DNA from 4 places in the Micromonospora musae genome. Region 3 is predicted to be linked to each of the others. Evidence: riboswitches for the same ligand, from Rfam matches in the RefSeq annotation. Region 3 holds a riboswitch; each other region holds the start of a gene.

Region 1 (3,978 bases), on a different contig from region 3:
TCCACGACCTCGGTCAGCTCGGCCGGAACGGCGAGCCGCTCGCCCGGCGCGGCGAGCAACGTCGCCTCGTCCAGCCCGTGCGCGGCGGCCAGCACCTGCCGCAGCCCCGGCAGGGCCCGGCTGCCGCCCCACACCTGCGGGGCGCGCAGCACGGCGAGGACCAGGTTGACGCGGGCGTCGCCGACCGGCGCGGCGGCCAGCACGTGCAGGCCGTCGCGGATCTGCACGTCCTTGACCTCGCAGAGGTACCCGTCGAGGTGGAGCACGAAGTCGTCGAAGTCCTCGGCGTCGGGCATCTGTTCGGTGTGCAGGTCGTGGTGCAGCTCGGCGGAGCGCACCAGCGCCCAGATCTGCGCCTGCACGGTCGGCACCTTCGCCGGGTCGAGGGCCTGCACTGTCGCGTACTCGTCGAGCAGCTGCTCCAGCTTCGCCAGGTCGCCGTACGTCTCGGCGCGCGCCATCGGCGGCACCAGGTGGTCGACGACGACCGCGTGGGCGCGGCGCTTGGCCTGCGTGCCCTCCCCGGGGTCGTTGACGATGAACGGGTAGACCAGCGGCAGGTCGCCGAGGACGGCGTCGGGGGCGCAGTCGGCGGCGAGCCCGAGGCCCTTGCCGGGCAGCCATTCGAGGGTGCCGTGCTTGCCGAGGTGCACCACCGCGTCGGCGCCGAAGCCGCCGTCCTCGGGCCGGGCGGCGAGCCACCGGTACGCGGCCAGGTAGTGGTGGCTGGGCGGCAGGTCCGGGTCGTGGTAGATGGCGATGGGGTTCTCGCCGAAGCCGCGCGGCGGCTGGATGAGCAGCGCCACGTTGCCGAAGCGCAGCCCGGCCAGCACGACGTCACCGCCGTCGGTGTACAGCTCACCGGGCGGCTCGCCCCAGTGCGCGCGCATCCGCTCGCGCAGCGCGGCCGGCACCTCGTCGAACCAACGTCGATAGACCTCGCCTGGCACCCGGGCCTCGGCGGCGGTGAGCTGCTCGGGGGTGAGCCACTCGACGTCGTGACCACCGGCGGCGATCAGGGCGTGGATCAGGGCGTCCCCGTCGTCGGGCGGCGGCGTGGAGCCGAGGTCGTACCCGGCCTCGGCCAGCGCGGCGAAGAGCCGCACCGCCGAGGCGGGGGTGTCCAGGCCGACGGCGTTGCCGACCCGGGAGTGCTTCGTCGGGTACGAGCTGAGCACGATCGCGAGGCGCTTGTCGGCGTTGGGGAGCCCACGCAGCCGGGCCTGCCGCACCGCGATGCCGGCAACCCGGGCGGCGCGCTCCGGGTCGGCGGCGTAGACGGAGAGACCGTCGGCGTCGATCTTCTTGAACGAGAAGGGCACGGTGATGATCCGGCCGTCGAACTCCGGGACGGCCACCTGCATGGCGGCGTCCAGCGGGGTGAGGCCGGCGTCGGAGTCGGCCCACTGCTCGCGGGTGCTGGTCAGCAGCAGCGCCTGGACCACCGGCACGTCGAGCGCGGCGAGCGCCCCCACGTCCCAGGTGTCCTCGTCGCCGCCCGCGGAGGCGTCCGCGGCAACCGCGCCGCCGGCCGCCAGCACGGTCACCAGCAGCGTGTCGCAGCGGGCGAGCAGCTCCAGCGGACCGGCGCCCGCGGTCAGCCCGCGCAGCGATCCGCAGTAGACGGGCAGGGCGTTGCCCCCGGCCGCCTCCACCGCGTTGGCGAGCGTGTCCACGAAGGCGGTGTTGCCGGCGAGCGCGTGCGCCCGGTAGAAGACGATGCCGACGGTCGGCCGCCCCGGATCGGTCGCCCGGTCACCGTGGACGCCGTACGCGGGGGTGGGCGCCGGCGGCGCGAAGCCCTCGCCGGTGAGCAGCACCGTGTCGGAGAGGAACCGGGTCAGCTGGGCGAGGTTCTCCGGACCCCCCTCGACCAGGTACGCCAGGGCCTGCGTGACCACCCCGGCGGGCAGCGTGGAGGCAGCCATCAGCTCCGCGTCGGGCGCCGACTCGCCGCTGAGCACGACCGTCGGCACGCCGGAGGCGAGCACCGCGGCCAGTCCGTCCGGCCACGCCGGCCGGCCACCGAGCAGCCGTACGACGGCGACGTCCACGCCGTCGAGCAGCGCGGGTACGGCCTCGGCGTCGACGCGGACCGGATTGGCCAGCCGGTAGTCCGCGCCGCTGGCCCGGGCGGCGAGCAGATCGGTGTCGGAGGTGGACAGCAGCAGGGTACGCACGGATGGCTCCGGAGAGTGACGCCCGGCTCGCCGTCGGGGCGGTCGGGCTGAGGGGTGGATGGCGCGGGGTTCAGCGGGCGCGGTCGGCCGGCCGGAGCCGGCGGTTGGCGCGGCGGTCGGCGTACGGGTCAGCCGGCGGGGTCGAGCCCGCCCGGCGGCGCTCCGGTGTGGCCGGTCGGCGCGGCAGTACGGGGTCGGGTGGCGCGGCGGGCGCGCTGCGGCGCGGGCGCGCCGATGGTATTGGGCCGGTCACGGCGATCGCCGCCGGCACGGTGGACGCGGTGCGTCATCGGGTCCTCCTCGGGTCTCCACGCCCTGGGGTCACATCCCGACGGCCGAAGTATCCTGGCTCCCGGATCGACGCTCACCCCCGGCCTTCCAACCGCACGCGGTCGTGACTCGCAAGGAGGGCTCACTCCCCGATGACAGTGGCGGGACCGCGCCGGAATCGCACCGGCTTCCTTCACTGCCGTCAGGCCGCGAATGCTGCCACACCCGTCCCGGCCGGTCAACGCCGCCCCGGGCGGCTGATCAGCGTCGATGTCATCGAGTCAGATCGATTCCGGGCATCGTCCGGGGCCCCGCCGACCTGGTGCGCGGCGGCCATCCGATCGGCGCGCCCGGCGCTACGCTCGCCGGCCTGCCCGGCCGACGCCCACGGCCGGCGTCCGGCGCCCGCGATCGCGCTGAACCGCTGGCCGGCACACGGATGACGAGCCCCAAACACTACTATCGACCGGGCCTCGGCGAGCGTCCGTGGTCGATCCCGGGGAGGTCGCCATCATCGGCATGCAGTTCCATCAGCTCGCCGGACGGGTCTGGCTCTGCCCCGGCGATCCCGACCCGGCGGCCGTCCAGGCCGGCGTCGCCGTGGTGGCCGACGAGCGCGGCAGTGTGATCATCGACGCGGGGCAGAGCCCGGCGCACGCCCGGGAGATCCGGGCCGCGCTGCACGCGGCGGGGCTGCCGGAACCGCGCTGGCTCGTCTACACGCATCACCACTGGGACCACGTGTGGGGCGCTTGCGCCTGGCCCGGCGTGGAGATCGTCGGGCAGGTGACCGGCCAGGAGCTGCTGCGGGCCGAGGCGGCCCGGCCGTGGAGCCACCGCTACCTGCGCGAACAGGTCCGCGCGAACCCTCGGCTCGCGCCGAGTTTCCGGGCGCGCGCGTTCGCGGTGGACTCGTGGGACGACTTCGCGGTGTTGCCGCCGACCCGTACCTTCACCGACGCCGACGAGCTGCCGGTCGGAGTGCTGCTGCGCCATGTCGGCGGCCGGCACGCGCCGGACTCGACGGTGGTGCTGGTGCCGGACTCGGGCGTCATGCTGCTCGGCGACTCCTTCTACCCGCCCCCGGCGCACCTTCGCGAGCCGGACGACGGCCCCGACCTCGGGCTGGTCCGCCGGCTGCTCGACGACGACTACGACTGGTACGTCGCCAGCCACTCCGCGCCGATGACCCGCGCGCAGGCCCGGGCCGAGGCCGGCTGAGGGACGTCGACGCGCGCCTGCTCGCGCGTCAGCGGGCCCGACGCTCGGGGTGGGCCCGGTTCCAGGCGCGCATCCGCTCCGGGTAGCCGGTGCGGCCGGCCTCGTAGAGCGGAACGGCGTGCCGCCGTGCGATGGTCGCCGCGGCGCGGGGCGAACCGGTGCGGCGGCGGATCCACTCCCCGTCGTAAGCGATCGCCACCACAGTGGTGTCGGTCGCGGTGGTCTCCGGCTCCAGGTAGAACTCGACGCCCCGGCGGCTGGTGACGAAGGCCTCCAGCGCGGCGAGGTCGTCCCGGGTCGCCTCCCG
Region 2 (3,978 bases), on a different contig from region 3:
CGGTGGTGAACCAGGTCGTGGCGAGCCACCCGACGATCGCCCGCAAGCTCAGCATCGGCAGCTCCTACGAGGGCCGCGACCTGATGGCCGTGAAGATCTCCGACAACGTCGCCACCGACGAGAACGAGCCGGAGCTCCTCTTCAACGCCCAGCAGCACGCCCGCGAGCACCTGACCGTGGAGATGGCGATCTACCTGCTGAACCTCTTCACCGACGGGTACGGCAGCGACTCCCGGATCACCAACCTCGTCAACGGGCGGGAGATCTGGATCGTGCCGACGGTCAACCCGGACGGCAGCGAGTACGACATCGCCACCGGGTCCTACCGGTCCTGGCGGAAGAACCGGCAGCCGAACAGCGGCTCGTCGGCGATCGGCACCGACCTGAACCGGAACTGGTCCTACCAGTGGGGCTGCTGCGGCGGCTCGTCGGGCTCGACCTCGTCGGAGACCTACCGGGGCCCGTCGGCGTTCTCCGCGCCGGAGACCCAGGCGCTGCGGAACTTCGTCAACAGCCGGGTGGTCGGCGGTGTGCAGCAGATCAAGGCCAACATCGACTTCCACACCTACTCGCAGCTCGTGCTCTGGCCGTTCGGCTACACGACCGCCAACACGCCCAGCGGGATGACGGCCGACCAGTACAACACCTTCGCCACCATCGGCCAGCAGATGGCCGCCACCAACGGCTACACGCCGGAGCAGTCCAGCGACCTCTACATCGCCGACGGCACCAGCATCGACTGGATGTGGGCGGCGCACGGCATCTGGGCCTACACCTTCGAGATGTACCCGGGCTCGGCCGGTGGCGGCGGCTTCTACCCGCCCGACGAGGTGATCCCGGCGCAGACCTCCCGCAACCGGGAGGCGGTGCTGATGCTCAGCGAGTACGCCGACTGCCCGTACCGGGCGATCGGCAAGCAGACCCAGTACTGCGGTGGCGGTGGCGGCACCACTGTCTGGTCGGACACCTTCGAGACCGCCACCGGCTGGACGGTGAACCCGAACGGCACGGACACCGCGACCCTCGGGGCCTGGGAGCGGGGCGCCGCCCAGGCGACCACGTCCAGCGGCGCCAAGCAGCTCACCCCGTACGCGGGCGGCAACGACCTGGTCACCGGCCGGCTGGCCGGCGCCGGGGCCGGTGACTACGACCTCGACGGCGGGGTGACCAGCGCCCAGTCGCCGGCGGTGACGCTGCCCGCCGGCGGCACACTCACCCTCTCGCTCGCCTGGTACCTGGCGCACGGCTCGAACTCCTCGTCGGCCGACTACCTCCGGGTCAGCGTGGTGCACGGCGGCGGCACCACCACCCTGCTGAACCAGGCCGGGGCGGCGACCAACCGCAACGGCTCCTGGGCGGTGGCGAACCTGAACCTCACCCCGTACGCGGGCCAGAGCGTACGGATCCTGGTCCAGGCGGCGGACGCCTCGGGCGCGAGCCTGGTCGAGGCGGCTGTGGACAACGTCACCATCACCGCCTCCTGAATCGGTGGGGCCCCGTCCCGCCCCCGACGGGGCCCCACCCTGCCCGCCACGGATCGGGGCATATCGGTAACCACCGCCCGATCGACCCGGACCCCGACCGGTCGGGTGATCGGCCACGCTGGATGGGTTCGTTCATCGATCGGGCCCGCTCGACCCGTGCGCTACCGTCTTACCGACCGTTCCACAGCGAAGCCGGTGAGAACCCGGTGCTGTCCCGCAACTGTGATACCCCGCCACGGCGGGGACGAGCCAGGTCGCCTGCGGACCGGTCGCGACCCGCGCTCTCGAGGAAGGGCGCTCGCGGACGGGCGCTCGGCCCCTGTCGGCGAAGCACCACGCTCCTCGACCGACAGGAGGACCGATGTCCAGACGTACCCCTCGGCTGCTCGCCGCGACCCTCGCGGTCGCCGCGCTCGCCCTCGGCGCCTGCGCCGAGAAGGCCGACGACGCCCCCGGCGCCGGCAGCAGCAGCCAGTCGGCCGCCGCCTTCCCGGCCACGGTCGGCAACATCACCCTCGACGAGCGTCCCGAGAAGATCGTCTCGCTCTCGCCGAGCGTGACCGAGATGCTCTTCGCCATCGGCGCCGGTCCGCAGGTGACCGCGGTCGACGACAACTCGGACTACCCGGCCGGGGTGCCGAAGAGCGACCTCTCCGGCTTCCAGCCGAACGCGGAGGCGATCGCCGGCCGCAACCCCGACCTGGTGGTGATCTCCGACGACCGCAACAAGATCGTCGACCAGCTCGGCAAGCTCAAGATCCCGGTGCTGGTGACCCCGTCGGCGACCACTCTGGACGACACCTACCAGCAGATCACCGACCTGGGCACGCTCACCGGGCACCCCACCGAGGCGGCCGACCTGACCCGCCGGATGCGGGACGACATCGCCACGCTGGTGAAGGACCTGCCGCAGCGGTCGGAGAAGCTCACCCTCTACCACGAGCTGGGCACCGAGCTCTACAGCGCGACCAGCAAGACCTTCATCGGTTCGCTCTACGCGATGGCCGGTCTGGAGAACATCGCCGACCCCGCCGACGCCGACAACAAGAACGGCGGGTACCCGCAGCTCTCCCAGGAGATCATCGTCAAGGCGGACCCGGACTTCATCTTCCTCGCCGACACGAAGTGCTGCCAGCAGAGCGCCGACACGGTCAAGGCGCGCGCCGGCTGGTCCGGGCTCACCGCCGTGAAGAACAACCAGGTGGTCGCCCTGGACGACAGCGTCGCCTCCCGCTGGGGGCCGCGGGTCGTCGACCTGCTGCGGGCGATCGTCGACGCGGTCGCCAAGGTGCCCGCGTGACCGAGGGTCGACCGTGACCAGGGTCGCACCCGTGGCCCGCGATTCGTCGCCCATCCGGCCGGCCGAGACGCCAACCCCGTCCCGGCCGGCCGGCCTGCGACCGCGCTGGCTCGCCGCCGGGCTCGTCGCGGTCCTCGTCGCGCTGGTCGCCGGAGTGTCGCTCGGCCCGGTCACCATCCCACCGGGCAGCGTCGCCGCCGAACTGCTCAACCTGCTGCCCGGGGTGCACCTGGAGAGCGGGCTCAACGAGCGGGAGATCGCCATCGTCACCGAGCTGCGGCTGCCCCGGGTGGTGCTCGGCCTGCTCGTCGGCGGGATGCTCGCCCTCGCCGGCGGCTGCTACCAGGGCGTGTTCCGCAACCCGCTGGCCGACCCGTACCTGCTCGGCGTGGCCGCCGGGGCCGGCCTGGCGGTGACCGCGGTGATCGCCCTCGGCGGCGCCGGCTCGGAGGGCGCGCTCACCGGCCTGCCGCTGACCATCCCGCTCGCCGCGTTCGTCGGCTCGCTGGGAGCGGTGGCGCTGACCTACCTGCTCGGTGCGGCGGGCGGCCGCAGCCGCTCCCCGGCGATGCTGATCCTGGCCGGGGTGGCGGTCTCCGCGTTCCTCTCCGCCGGGCAGACCTACCTGCTCCAGCGCAACGCCGACAGCATCCAGGCGGTCTACTCCTGGCTGCTCGGTCGGCTCGCCACCGCCGGCTGGCACGACGTCCTGCTGGTCCTGCCGTACGCCGTGCTCACCGCCGTCGTGGTGCTGCTGCACGGCCGCGAGCTGGACGTCCTGTCGGTCGGTGACGACGAGGCGAGCAGCCTCGGCCTGCACCCGCAGCGCTCCCGCTACCTGCTGATCGCCGCAGCCTCGCTCGGCACCGCGGCGGCGGTCTCCGCGACCGGCCTGATCGGCTTCGTCGGCATCATCGTGCCGCACACCATCCGACTGCTCGCCGGGTCGAGCTACCGGGTGATCCTGCCGCTCTCGCTGCTCTTCGGCGCCGCGTTCCTGGCGCTCACCGACGTGGCGGCGCGCACCGTCGCCGCTCCCGCCGAGATCCCGATCGGCGTGGTCACCGCCCTGCTCGGTGGCCCGTTCTTCGTCCTGATCCTGCGCACCGCCCGACGGGTGCTGACGTGAGCGCCGCACCCGCGGTCGAGGTGCGTGACCTGCACGTCACCATGGACCGCACGCCGATCCTCGCC
Region 3 (3,978 bases):
GAGGTACATCGACGACAACTTGCCGATGGTCGGCGCGGCCAGGAACAGGTTCAGTGACTGCGACTGGTCGATGAACGGGGCGCGGGCGGCCGCGAGGTCGATCAGGGCCCGCTGCGGCAGCTCCCAGGCGGTGCGGAACAGCTCACGGACGTCGACGGGCAGGTCGGCGATCCCCTGCACCGAGCCCTCGGCGCGCTTGATCTGCTCCCGGATCGCGGGCGTCCAGAGCCCGCGCGCCTTCAGCTCACGCACCAGATACGTGTTGACCTGGAGAAACTCGCCGGACATGGTCTCGCGCTTGAACAGGTTGGAGACCTGAGGCTCGATGCACTCGTAGCAGCCGGCGATCGAGGCGATCGTCGCGGTCGGGGCGATCGCGACCAGCAGCGAGTTGCGCAGGCCGTGCGCGGCGACCGCCGACCGCAGCGCGGCCCACCGGGCCGTCTGGCTGGGCTCGACGCCCCACAGGTCCGGGTGCAGGTCGCCCTTGGCGGCGCGGGTCTCGGCGTACGCGGGGTGCGGGCCGAACCGCTCGGCGAGCCCGGCCGACGTCTCCAACGCGGTCAGGAAGATCTCCTCCTGCACCCGGGTGGAGAGCTCCCGGGCCTGCGCGGAGTCGAACGGCAGGCGCAGGGTGAAGAAGGCGTCCTGCAGGCCCATCAGCCCGAGCCCGACCGGCCGCCAGCGCGGGTTCGACGCCGCCGCCTGCTCGGCCGGGTAGTAGTTGATGTCGATCACCCGGTCGAGGAAGACCACCGCGGTACGCACCGTCGAGCGCAGCTTCTCCCAGTCGACCCCGTCGGCGGTGACGTGCGCGCCGAGGTTGACCGAGCCGAGATTGCAGACCGCGGTCTCGGCGTCGTTGTTCACCTCCAGGATCTCGGTGCAGAGGTTCGACAGGTGGATCGTGTTGCCGGGCGCGCCGGTCTGGTTGGAGAGCCGGTTCGACGGGTCCTTGAACGTCATCCACCCGTTGCCGGTCTGCGCGAGCGTGCGCATCATCCGCCCGTACAGCTCCCGGGCCTTGACCGTCTTCACGGCCTTCTTCTCGGCCGCCCGGTACGCCTCGTCGAACTCCTCGCCGTACAGGTCCGGCAGCTCCGGCGCCTCGGACGGGTCGATGAGCGACCAGTCGCCGTCCGCCTCGACCCGCCGCATGAACTCGTCCGGGATCCAGTTCGCCAGGTTGAGGTTGTGCGTACGCCGGGACTCCTCACCGGTGTTGTCGCGCAGCTCGAGGAACTCCTCGACGTCCGGGTGCCACGGCTCCAGGTACACGCAGGCCGCCCCCTTGCGCCGGCCGCCCTGGTTGACCGCCGCGACGCCGGCGTCGAGGGTCTTGAGGAACGGCACGATCCCGTTCGACCTGCCGTTCGTGCCGCGGATCAGCGCGCCACGGCCGCGCACCCGCGACCAGGCGATGCCGATGCCGCCGGAGAACTTCGACAGCTTCGCCACCTGGTGGTAGCGCTCGTAGATCGAGTCCAGCTCGTCGCGGGGCGAGTCGACCAGGAAGCAGGACGACATCTGGGTGTGCCGGGTGCCCGAGTTGAACAGGGTCGGCGAACTCGGCAGGTACGCCAGCGACGACATGAGCCGGTAGAACTCGATCGCCTCGACCGGTGTCTCGGAGAGGCCGCACGCCACCCGCAGCAGCCAGTACTGCGGTGTCTCGACCACCAGCCGCGACTGCGGGTGCCGCAGCAGGTAGCGGTCCGCGACCGTGCGCAGGCCGAAGTACTCGAACCGCAGATCACCGGCCGGTTCCACGGCGTCGTCCAGCTTGCGCGCGTGACGTGCCACGAACTCGGCCGTGTCGTCGCCGATCAGGCCCAGACCGTGGGCGTACCGGATGGACTGGCTGAAGCTCTCGACGCCCTGCCCGCGCACCTCCTTGTCCACGTAGGCGGCGAGCAGCCGCGCCGCGAGCTTCGAGTACTGCGGCTCCTCACCGATCAGCTCCGCAGCCGTCTGGATGGACAACTTGTCCAGCTCCGCGGTGGTGGCCCCGTCGTACAGCCCGCTGATCGTCCGGGTGGCGACCCGCAGCGGGTCCACCTCGCCCAGGTCGGCGACCCACCGCTCCACCGCCCTGACGATCTTGTTGACGTCCACCGGCTCGGTGTCGCCGTCGCGCTTACGGACCTGCATCACATGCCGACGCTGCTCCGGCACCGCCTGATCGACTGCCGCCTGCTCCTGCGTCGCCGTCATGTCCCCTCCTCACGCATGTCCACTGTCGACGAACGCGCAGGAGGAACGCCACTGGCCGCCTCACGGCAGGCCGGCCGTGACCGGCCGGCTGATGGCGTCGGCCGTCCCGCGCGGCCTCCGACCACCGCACGCGACGCGTGCGGCGCGCTGGCAGGTCTTCGGACTCGCGGGCGTGACCGGGGGAGACCGGTCGCCTACTGGCCGTCGCTTCCCAGGCCCGTCGGGCCCAGTGCTCGATGACGGCGTTCGTTCCCACTCACCGCTGCGGGGCAGTCCCGGATTCGCACCGGGTTCCCTCTTGCCTCGGCCGCCCCGTGCAGGTGCGGCCGAACCAGCTGCGTGAGACACCATATATGCCGCCGTCGGCGGGTCGGCAACACCAGATGTCGCGTCCGCGTGTCGCCTTTCTCTCACCGTCGCCCGGGCGCGTGCCGTCCGCCGCGATGCCGTGGCCGGGAGCATGTCGTCCACCGGGGCGCCGTCGTCGTCGGTCGGGCGACCGGCGTCGTCCCCGGGTCGGGCTCCGTCCGGTCCGGACGCCGCGGCCGGGGGCGGCGTACGTCACGCTGCCCGTCGGGCGCTTGCCCCGCCCGGTGACGGCCCGATAGCCTCTCGCCCGTCAAGGTGCACGGGAAGCCGGTGAAATGCCGGCGCGGCCCTCGCCACTGTGACCGGGTAGCGATCTCCGAGAAACGCCACTGGGCCCATCCGGGCCTGGGAAGGCCGGAGTGAGCGTCGATCCGGAAGCCAGGAGACCGGCCTTGACGGGATCTCATCCACGAGGTGCTGGAGAGGAAGGTCGTCGATGCACATCGCCGAGGGGTACCTCCCCCCGATACAGGCCGCGGCGTGGTTCGCGGTGTCCACACCGTTCGTCGTCCACGGCAGCCGGGCGCTGGTCCAGCAGGTCCGCCAGGACCCGGAGTCGAAGCTGCTGCTCGGCGCCGCGGGCGCGTTCACCTTCGTGCTCTCCGCGTTGAAGATTCCCTCGGTGACGGGTTCCTGCTCGCACCCGACCGGCACCGGCCTGGGGGCGGTGCTGTTCCGACCGCCGGTGATGAGCGTGCTCGGCGGCATCGTGCTGCTCTTCCAGGCGGTGCTGCTCGCGCACGGCGGGTTGAGCACACTGGGCGCCAACATCTTCTCGATGGCGATCGTCGGCCCGTGGGTGGCGTACGCGGTCTACGCGCTGATCCGCCGGCTCGGCGGCGGACTGGACGTGGCGGTCTTCGCCGCGGCGGCACTGGGCGACCTGGCCACCTACTGCGTCACCAGCGCCCAGCTGGCGCTGGCGTTCCCCGACCCGGCGACCGGCTTCGTGGGCGCGCTCGTCAAGTTCGGCGGGATCTTCGCGGTGACCCAGATCCCGCTGGCCGTCAGCGAGGGGCTGCTCTCGGTGCTGGTGGTACGCCTCCTGACCCGGGTCAGCGGCGACGAGCTGCGCCGGCTCGGCGTGCTGCGGAAGCCGGCGGTGCAGGCGTGAAGCGCTTCTCCCGGGTCAACCTGCTCCTGCTGCTCGCGGTGGTGCTGCTGGCGGTGGCGCCGGTGGCGCTCGGCCTCGGTTCCGGTGAGGAGCCGTTCGCCGGCGCGGACGCGCTCGCCGAGCAGGCGATCGTCGACGACCACCCCGACTACGAACCCTGGTTCTCGCCGATCTACGAGCCGCCCTCGGGCGAGGTGGAGTCCGCGCTCTTCGCGCTCCAGGCGGCGCTCGGCGCCGGTTTCCTCGGCTACTACTTCGGGGTCGCCCGGACGCGGCGGCGG
Region 4 (3,978 bases), 140 kb from region 3:
CCCAGCCGTACTGGAACGCCGAGGCGACGATGCTCATGCACACCAAGGGCATCCTGGTGATGACCCCGGACTCGGCGATGGTGCTCACCGGTAAGCAAGCGCTCGACTTCTCCGGCGGGGTGTCCGCCGAGGACAACTTCGGTATCGGCGGCTACGACCGGGTGATGGGCCCGAACGGGCAGGCGCAGTACTGGGCGCCGGACCTGGCCGGGGCGCGTGACGTGCTGATGGCGCACTACGAGCACACGTACGTGGCGCCGGGTGAGGGCGCGCCGCGGCGGGCGGGCAGCACCGACCCGGTGGACCGCGACGTCTCCGACTTCCCGCACGTGGTGGCCGGCAGTGACTTCAGCACGGTCGGCGAGATCTTCTCCGCCACGGCCAACCCGGACCGCAAGAAGCCGTTCGACATCCGGACGGTGATGCGCGCCCTCTCCGACCAGGACCACGCGGTGCTGGAGCGCTGGGCGGGCATGGCCGACGCCGAGACCGCTGTGGTGCAGGACGTACACCTCGGTGGGGTTCCGGTGTGCCTGCTCGGCATCGAGTCCCGGTCGGTGCCGCGGCGTGGCTTCCCGCCCACCGACGGCCCGGACACCTACACCGCCGGCACGTTGTTCCCCCGCTCGTCGAAGAAGGCCGCGCGGGCGATCAACGCGGCCAGCGGCAACCGGCCGCTGGTGGTGCTCGCCAACCTCTCGGGCTTCGACGGCTCGCCCGAGTCGCTGCGCGAGCTGCAGCTGGAGTACGGCGCCGAGATCGGCCGGGCGATCGTGAACTTCCGCGGGCCCATCGTCTTCTGCGTGATCTCGCGGTACCACGGCGGAGCGTTCGTCGTCTTCTCCAAGGCGCTGAACCCCAACATGACCGTGCTGGCGCTGGAGGGCTCGTTCGCCTCGGTGCTCGGCGGGGCCCCGGCCGCAGCGGTGGTCTTCACCGGCGAGGTGGACGCCCGTACCGCGGCGGACCCGCGGGTGCGGGAGCTGGAGGCCCGCGTGGCGGCGGCCGCCGGCACCGACCGCGCCACGTTGACCGCCGAGCTCGGCGAGTTGCGCTCGTCGGTCCGCGCGGAGAAGCTCGGCGAGGTGGCGGCGGAGTTCGACCGGGTGCACAGCGTCCAGCGGGCCGTCGAGGTCGGCTCGGTCGACGCGGTGATCCGCACCGCCGACCTGCGTCCACGCATCATCGAGGCGATCGAGGCGCACCTGCGCCGACCGGTCCAGCGGCCGCGCCAGGCGCCCGACGGACACATCGCGATGACCTGACGGCGAACGGCGGGCCGCTGCGGAACCGGCGCACGGCTCACCGGTTCGGGCGACGCGGGGTGGAGCTCCCTCCCGACCGCGTCGCCCGGCAGCGCCCCCGGCACCGCGCCCACCCGCGGTGGTCACCGGCCCCGCCGCCCCGCCGGTACCCCATTCGGGACACATCGCCCTGATCGCCCCCGGGCTACTGGTGATCGGGGTGATTGGCGCGCGGTGTCCCGGTTTGCGGCCCCGCGCGGCCCCTCGAATGGACCTTCACGCGGATCGGGCCGACACCCCCGGGGCAGAGCCCGGTCGTTGGGCACTGCCCGCTGCCTCTCCCGGCCTCGCAAACCGGACACATCGCGCTCATCGCCCCCTGCGCGTCGAAGATCGACTCGGTTTCCTTGACGTCGGGGTGTCCCGGCCGCGTGAATGGCCGACTTCAAGGAACCCGAGTCGATCACCGGTCGCGGCCGGGGTGATTGACGAACGATGTCCGGTTCATCGGCGGCGCGGGCTGGGGTGCGCCGCCCCCGGCTGGGCGGTTTGGTTCGCTCTCGGGGTGTGACCGGTGGCATCCTCGGGCCAGAATCGTGGCCGGGCCGCCGACGTTGAACACCCCACGACGGCCGTGGTAGCAGCCCACCGGCCCGGCAGGATGAACCGCCCCCGCCCGGCCGGGGATAGCTCACAGCCGACGTCCGCCCTGCCCGGTGGTCGATCGACGCGCGGTAGGCTGCCGGGTGGCGCTGGTTCGTCCGGTCGTGATCCGGCCGTACGTCGTAAGAGGGAATCCGGTGGAAATCCGGGACTGCCCCGCAGCGGTGAGTGGGAACGACCGCCGTCATCGGCACTGGGCTACCTGCCTGGGAAGCGACGGCCAGTAGAAGACCGGTGAGCACCGGTCACGCCCGCGAGTCCGAAGACCTGCCCGCGCTGCGCACACGAGGTGTGTGCGCTGCCGTCGACCTCGCGGGCGGGTCGGGCGGGTGAGGCGCCGCAGCCGTCGGCGCGTCCTCGACGTGCGCTCACCGGGGTCGGTGGTGTGCTTCCCGAGGACGGACGAACCACACTGTGCACGACACCATCACCCTCGCCGGCCGGCCGCCGTCGGCGTCCCACCTGACGCTGTCGCAGATCATGGACCAGCACCACACCAATCTGATGGGTACGGTCCACGGTGGCCGGATCCTCAACCTCATCGACTCGGTCGCCGGGGTCGTCGCCGCCCGGCACTCCGACGGGCCGGCTGTCACCGCGGCCATCGACGAGACCGCGTTCCTGCGCGCGGTCCGCGTCGGCGACGTCGTGCACGTCGACGCCCGGATCACCTGGGCCGGACGCAGCTCGATGGAGCTGGCGGTCCGGGTCACCGCGGACCGGTGGGACCGGGCCGTGCCGCCGGTCGACGTGGCGACCGCGCACCTGGTCATGGTCGCCGTGGACGACGCGGGCCAGCCGCGTCGGGTGCCGCCGCTGCTGCCGCACACCGACGAGGACCGGCGTCGCTACCGCGAGGCGGAGATCCGCCGCGAGCACCGGCTGGCGCTGCGGCGCGCCCTGCTCGGTGACGCCGAGGAGGGCTGAGACGTGCTCGGTCTCTCCGCGGCCGCCCTCGCCGGTTACCTCGCCGCGATCGTGGTCCTCATGCTCACCCCCGGCCCGGACATGATGTTCGTCCTCGCCAACGCGGCCCGCTACGGCGCCCGTGCGGGGGTGGTGGCGGCGCTCGGTGTCGCCGCCGGTGAGGCGGTGCACGTCACGGCGGTGGTGTGCGGCCTCGCGGCGGCGATCTCCGCCTCGCCAGTGCTCTTCACCGTGATCCGCTGGGCCGGCGCCGCGTACCTGGTCCTGCTCGGGGTGCGGGCGCTGCGCAGCGCCGGCGGACCCGCCATCGCCACCGACGGAGCGGACGCCCGGCCCGGCCGGGCGTTCCTGCGTGGACTGGTGACCAATCTGCTCAATCCGAAGATGATCCTGTTCAGCGTGGCGTTCCTGCCGCAGTTCGTCTCGCCGGCCTCCGGCGACGTCACCGCCCAGCTGGTGCTGCTCGGCGCGCTCTTCGTCGCGGTGCAGCTCACCGTCGACATCGCTCTCGGCGTGGGTGCGGGGCGGCTCGCGGGCCGGCTGGCCGACGGCCGCTGGGCCCGGCGGATCAACCGGATCTGCGCGGTCGCCTTCGTCGCCCTCGGGCTCCGCCTGGCGACGAGTTCGTAGGGCGCCCGCCCGGCACCGGGGGCGGTTCCGCACGGCGGAGCCGCGCGGGGGCGGCCGGGCCGTGGGCCGGGCGGCCGGTGCCGTGGCGGGGTGGACGGCTCACAGGGTGCTGAACCCCGTTCGCCAGGAGGGGTGCTCCGGGACCCAGCCGAGGTGCTTGCGGGCGTAGTGGTTGTTCGCTCCCCGGGCCCAGCCGTTCCGTTCGCCCTCGGTCGGCGCGGGCGCGGGAACCCCGGCGGCCGCGCAGAACGCGGGCACCCAGACGTTGCCGGCGGCGGGCTCGTCGTCGCAGACGTTGACCGTGCCGGTGGGCCACTCCAGGGCCGCCGCCGCGGCGGCCACGGCGTCGTCGACGTGCAGCAGGCTGGCGACGTCGGCGTCCGCGGGGAGCTGGCCCGCGGCGGCGAACCGGGCCATCAGGCCGTCGCGGGCGTACCAGGTGTCCGGGCCGTAGAGCGTGCCGTACCGCAGCACGACCCACTCGGGCGCCTCCTGCACGGCGGATTCGAGCGCG

The links. A riboswitch is a leader RNA that binds a small molecule or an ion and turns the genes downstream of it on or off. The one in region 3 is predicted to bind cobalamin.
Region 1: it holds a riboswitch for cobalamin, as region 3 does, so the genes downstream of both, cobN (cobaltochelatase subunit CobN) here and D7147_RS06505 (ribonucleoside-diphosphate reductase subunit alpha) in region 3, are expected to answer to the same signal.
Region 2: it holds a riboswitch for cobalamin, as region 3 does, so the genes downstream of both, D7147_RS03445 (ABC transporter substrate-binding protein) here and D7147_RS06505 (ribonucleoside-diphosphate reductase subunit alpha) in region 3, are expected to answer to the same signal.
Region 4: it holds a riboswitch for cobalamin, as region 3 does, so the genes downstream of both, D7147_RS05995 (acyl-CoA thioesterase) here and D7147_RS06505 (ribonucleoside-diphosphate reductase subunit alpha) in region 3, are expected to answer to the same signal.

Annotation. Positions count from the first base shown of each region.
Region 1 covers NZ_RAZS01000011.1:34,005-37,982, reverse strand. The annotation lists gene cobN (cobaltochelatase subunit CobN) at 1-2,180, opposite strand, end outside; cobalamin riboswitch at 2,497-2,669, opposite strand; gene D7147_RS25650 (MBL fold metallo-hydrolase) at 2,937-3,671, shown strand; gene D7147_RS25645 (hypothetical protein) at 3,700-3,978, opposite strand, start outside.
Region 2 covers NZ_RAZS01000001.1:733,384-737,361, reverse strand. The annotation lists gene D7147_RS03450 (M14 family zinc carboxypeptidase) at 1-1,484, shown strand, start outside; cobalamin riboswitch at 1,626-1,764, shown strand; gene D7147_RS03445 (ABC transporter substrate-binding protein) at 1,846-2,784, shown strand; gene D7147_RS03440 (FecCD family ABC transporter permease) at 2,837-3,913, shown strand; gene D7147_RS03435 (ABC transporter ATP-binding protein) at 3,955-3,978, shown strand, end outside.
Region 3 covers NZ_RAZS01000002.1:470,957-474,934, forward strand. The annotation lists gene D7147_RS06505 (ribonucleoside-diphosphate reductase subunit alpha) at 1-2,214, opposite strand, end outside; cobalamin riboswitch at 2,347-2,565, opposite strand; cobalamin riboswitch at 2,820-2,992, shown strand; gene D7147_RS06510 (energy-coupling factor ABC transporter permease) at 3,020-3,697, shown strand; gene D7147_RS06515 (energy-coupling factor ABC transporter substrate-binding protein) at 3,694-3,978, shown strand, end outside.
Region 4 covers NZ_RAZS01000002.1:332,719-336,696, reverse strand. The annotation lists gene D7147_RS06000 (ATP-binding protein) at 1-1,265, shown strand, start outside; cobalamin riboswitch at 1,981-2,196, shown strand; gene D7147_RS05995 (acyl-CoA thioesterase) at 2,322-2,834, shown strand; gene D7147_RS05990 (LysE family translocator) at 2,838-3,464, shown strand; gene D7147_RS05985 (NAD-dependent epimerase/dehydratase family protein) at 3,564-3,978, opposite strand, start outside.